Regions from separate parts of the Metabacillus sp. B2-18 genome, predicted to be linked through region 2. Evidence: riboswitches for the same ligand, from Rfam matches in the RefSeq annotation. Region 2 holds a riboswitch; the other holds the start of a gene.
The links. A riboswitch is a leader RNA that binds a small molecule or an ion and turns the genes downstream of it on or off. The one in region 2 is predicted to bind cyclic di-GMP.
Positions count from the first base shown of each region.

Region 1: linked by a shared signal. The riboswitch ahead of LPC09_RS22890 (hypothetical protein) and the one ahead of LPC09_RS21440 (GGDEF domain-containing protein) in region 2 are both predicted to bind cyclic di-GMP.

Region 1 is NZ_CP088245.1:4,560,222-4,562,431, reverse strand. It holds gene LPC09_RS22895 (MBL fold metallo-hydrolase) at 1-953, opposite strand, end outside; cyclic di-GMP riboswitch class I at 1,226-1,310, shown strand; gene LPC09_RS22890 (hypothetical protein) at 1,384-1,611, shown strand; gene LPC09_RS22885 (Hsp70 family protein) at 1,812-2,210, shown strand, end outside.
Region 2 is NZ_CP088245.1:4,223,169-4,225,378, reverse strand. It holds gene LPC09_RS21445 (ring-cleaving dioxygenase) at 1-509, shown strand, start outside; cyclic di-GMP riboswitch class I at 661-745, shown strand; gene LPC09_RS21440 (GGDEF domain-containing protein) at 801-1,835, shown strand; gene LPC09_RS21435 (undecaprenyl-diphosphate phosphatase) at 1,923-2,210, shown strand, end outside.

The DNA of each region.
Region 1 (2,210 bases), 340 kb from region 2:
TTAGAATCAATTTCACTAGTTTGACCGCTCTCAATTAAGTCAACGATCACGTACATTAAACGAAGCTGTGAAACCTCGTAGATCGTGCGTTCAACTGCAACTTTGGCTGGTGTAATATATTTTTCATTCAATGCTGAACGATTATTTGGACCTGAAACTTGTCCAATCTTTAATTCTGTTATGCGTAACTGCTTTGTAAATTGATCATATAGGAAGTCAACCTCATATATATCGCCACTATTTATTGCCACATTATATGTTGCAAGCAAGTGAGTAAGAAGATTTCCTTGGTGGTTAGCCTCAGTAGCACGTAATGATTTATTCACTCCACTTGGGAGCTGTTGATATCCACCAGCATCTTTAATTTCATCAGCTCGATCCTTTAAACGCTCAAGCATTTCTGTATTAGAAATAGCTTGCCCAATGTTCCCATTTCCAACATTTGCACTAATAACACTTAACAAACGGTACTGAGAAACTTCATAAATTGTTCTTTCAATCGCAATTTTTGAAGGTCTTATATACTGCTCATTTAAGCTTGAGCGATTAGATGAACCAGATACCTTCCCAATCTTTGATTCTACTAATTTTAATTGCTTCGTAAAAGCATCATATAGTCCATTTATTTTCGCGATATCTCCGCTGTTAATTGCCTGATGATAAGCTGATAATTTGGAATTGAGGATCTTACCTTGATTTACAGCATCTTGGTAAGCTACATTGCTCATATTTGTTGTAGGTGTGTTTGTAGTTGGAGTAGGGACCTTAACAATCTCACCATTTCTGTGATAGTGATATTCACCGGTTTCTAAGCCGTGCTGTGAACAGTTTGTACGACAAGTATGACCACCGTTAGAATCCAAACCTCCTGGAGATGCATTCGTTACAACTGGAGCTAATAATAATGTTGTACCTAGTAGTAGTGTGTTTACTAGTTTTCTCTTTAGTGTCAAAAGAATACCCCCTTATTTGATATCCATGGTCTATGGTAAAGGAAAAGAAATGGGATTTCCAGGGGGGATTATTGGAAATGAGACAAAGGGCCTGGTTCTGTGGCCCGTTATTTGTCCACCTTTGGAAAAAGAATAATGGGACAGTGAACCTGTCCCTATGGCAGTGCAGAAAAAGTCGAAAAAGTCACAAAGTTCTTTTTAAGGGTGTAGAGATTTTGGTATAATATAACTAGAGTCAATATCGGTATTTATAACTTTATAACTAGTAAATAATAAGAAAAAGGCAAACTTACTGAAAGGTGAGGACGCAAAGCTATGAGTCTAAGGCATTAGTGCTATGATCGTCAAGCTGCCATGAGCGTTAGGAAACACTATGGCAAATTTGAACCATAGTGTTTTTCTTTTTTATATAAAAATGAGGGGATAAACTATGCATATCATTATTATTGTTCTTGCTATTTTATTGACAATTTGGCCAGCAATAAAAATCATTAACGGAATTTTCAAAATAGGATTTGCTCTTTTCTCAGGTATTTTTAATACATTTGGAAAACTGTTAATTATCGGGCTTGTTCTTCTTGGGATTATTATGACATTTCCGTGGGGGATGATTCCTGGAGTGATACTATTTATTGTACTAAAGGCAGTAAAAAGCTAGTTGTTTTTATAGACTTTACTTTTTAAAAAAACCATATAATTCCCATAACTTACTTAAATATCAAAAAAATAAACCGATAATAATAAGTAGTTAGACCTAATATAAGCAGTATAGGTTAGAAAAATTCAAATTTAATTAATCTAGTAGATTCCCTATATTTATAGGTTTATTTCATAACTTCAAAATAAAGGAGCAATAGCATGGGTACAGCGATTGGAATTGATTTAGGCACAAGTAACTCAGCAGTAGCAGTTTATCGGAGAGGAAAAGTAGAAACCATTCCAGTAGATGGACGTAAAACAATGCCATCTGTTATTTCATATAAAGACAATGGCCAAATTCTTGTTGGAAATGCGGCAAAGGCACGACTTTATATTGATCCTCTAAACAGTATTGCTTCTTCCAAAAGATTCATAGGAAACAGAGACAAAGTGTATCACGTTCACAATAGAACCGTAACACCAGTTGATGTAGCGAAAAACATCCTTGAAAAAATTAGAGTTGAAGCAAGTAAGTACATAGGGGAAGAGGTTAAGGATGCCGTTATTACAATCCCAGCTTATTTCACTGATGAGCAACGTGAAGCAACAAGAAAAGCA
Region 2 (2,210 bases):
GACTAGGACCCATTTTTATCGTGGTAAATAATGTTGAACAAATGAAAGAGGTACTAGAAAGAGCACTTGGTTTTAAGGAAGTGTCACAGGAAGGATCATTTCACCTATTTGAAGTTGGTGAAGGAGGAAATGGAGCACAGGTCATTTTGGAGCACAATGTGATGCTTCCTCAAGGAATTCAAGGCTATGGTACTGTCCATCATGTTGCCTTCCGTGTTGAAGACCGCGTAGTGTTAGAAGAGTGGATTAGTCATATGCAAAGCATAGGTTTTCCAACTTCAGGCTATGTAAATCGTCACTTCTTCGAATCTCTATATGCAAGAGTTGCTCCTCATATACTATTTGAATTTGCGACAGATGGTCCAGGTTTTATGGGAGATGAACCTTATGAAACTCTAGGAGAAAAGCTATCATTACCTCCATTTCTAGAGCCAAAACGGGAACAAATTGAAAAGCTGGTTCGTCCAATTGATACCGTTCGTAGTACAAAGGAGTTCGTAAAGGAGTAGGAAAAAAGGAAGACCTTTATAGGTTTTCCTTTTTAAAATTAATTATAAACTAGAATGTTTATTACTTGTAGATTTATCCATATTAGTATAGAATAAGGATATAGGTGAAAAGTATCAGGGAACAAATTCCTGTTTTTCTCAACTCCAACTAAATAGTTAAGGGCAAATCTACTGAAAGGTAGAGACGCAAAGCTACAGGGGCTAAGTTCTGAGGAATATGCTTGCCAGTTACCGATTTAAATAAAAAGAACTAATCGGTGGATTAGTTCTTTTTTTTAGGAGATGACGGTCTTGTCTAGTGATCTATCAACATTTAACGAATTAAAACGCAAGGTATATCTATATGTTATACCGATTATATTATTTACTCTTTTTATGAGTTTATTTAGCTGGAATTCTTTTAATTTTTTTGAAAAACTCGCAGCTGTTACTTATCTGCTACTTTTCTCGTGTTCTTTCCTTTTTATTTATAAAAATCTATACTTTCGTTTTATTGAATTAACCATCTTTTGCTTAGTTTCCTTCTTTCATCTTTTTCTTACCTATTGGACAATTAATATTGACATTATCCAGAATCATCAGGATTCAATTAGTGATTCTGCAATATGGACACCACTTCTGTTTATTTATATTTTTATCACATTTGTTGGGAACCTGGGAATGATTCTTGCATTTATTTTATGGACAATAACTACAGGCATCCTTCTCATATATAGTGCAGAAATCCCAAGTTTAATGGTTGGTTCTTTTATAAATTACCAGTTAGCTATGTTCGTATATATTATCTTTCTTTTCTTTGGTAGAAATCTCCTTGAAGCTTCTGCTAGGACGGGTATGCTAGAAAAAATGGCTTACAAAGATATGCTGACCGGGATTGATAACCGTCGTGCAGTACATCACATGTTTGAAAAGCTTGATGAGGAAGGTAAGGCCTATTCCATTCTTTTTTTTGATATTGATCATTTTAAAAAAGTTAACGACCAATATGGTCATAGTGTAGGTGATTCAGTGTTGATAGAAATAACTAAGGTCATTAATAGCGGTCTAAACAAGAATGAATTTTTTGCTCGGTGGGGTGGGGAAGAATTCATTGTCATCACAAAAAATGAGACGATTGAAAAAACGTTAAATTTAGCCAAAAAGCTAAAACTCTTAGTTAACCAACATCAGTTTAAGGTAGTGGGGAAACTTACTGCAAGCTTTGGTATAGCCGAATCTCAACCGGGGCAAACAGCTGAATTAGTATTAGAACAGGCAGATCAGGCATTATATTCTGCGAAGGCTAATGGGCGAAATCATATTATGGTGTTCGGTGATCAAAACTAAAGTGAAAAAGAGATTCCCTCCTGACACTTTTAACGTTATACTTACTTTTGTGGTTTAACGATTAAAAGAATGATAGGAGCTTAAAAGATGGATATTCTTACACTCTTAAAGGCTGTTATACTGGGCTTAGTAGAAGGGTTAACTGAGTTTGCACCCGTTTCTTCAACAGGTCATATGATTATTGTCGATGATATGTGGTTACAATCAGAAGAATTTTTAGGTAAATATGTGGCAAATACGTTTAAAATTGTTATACAACTAGGCTCCATTTTAGCTGTAGTGGTGGTCTTTAAGGACCGCTTTATCCAAATGTTAGGTTTAGAAAGATTGAGCAAAAAAACAACTAAATTTACGGAAGGAACAAGTCGTTTAAAG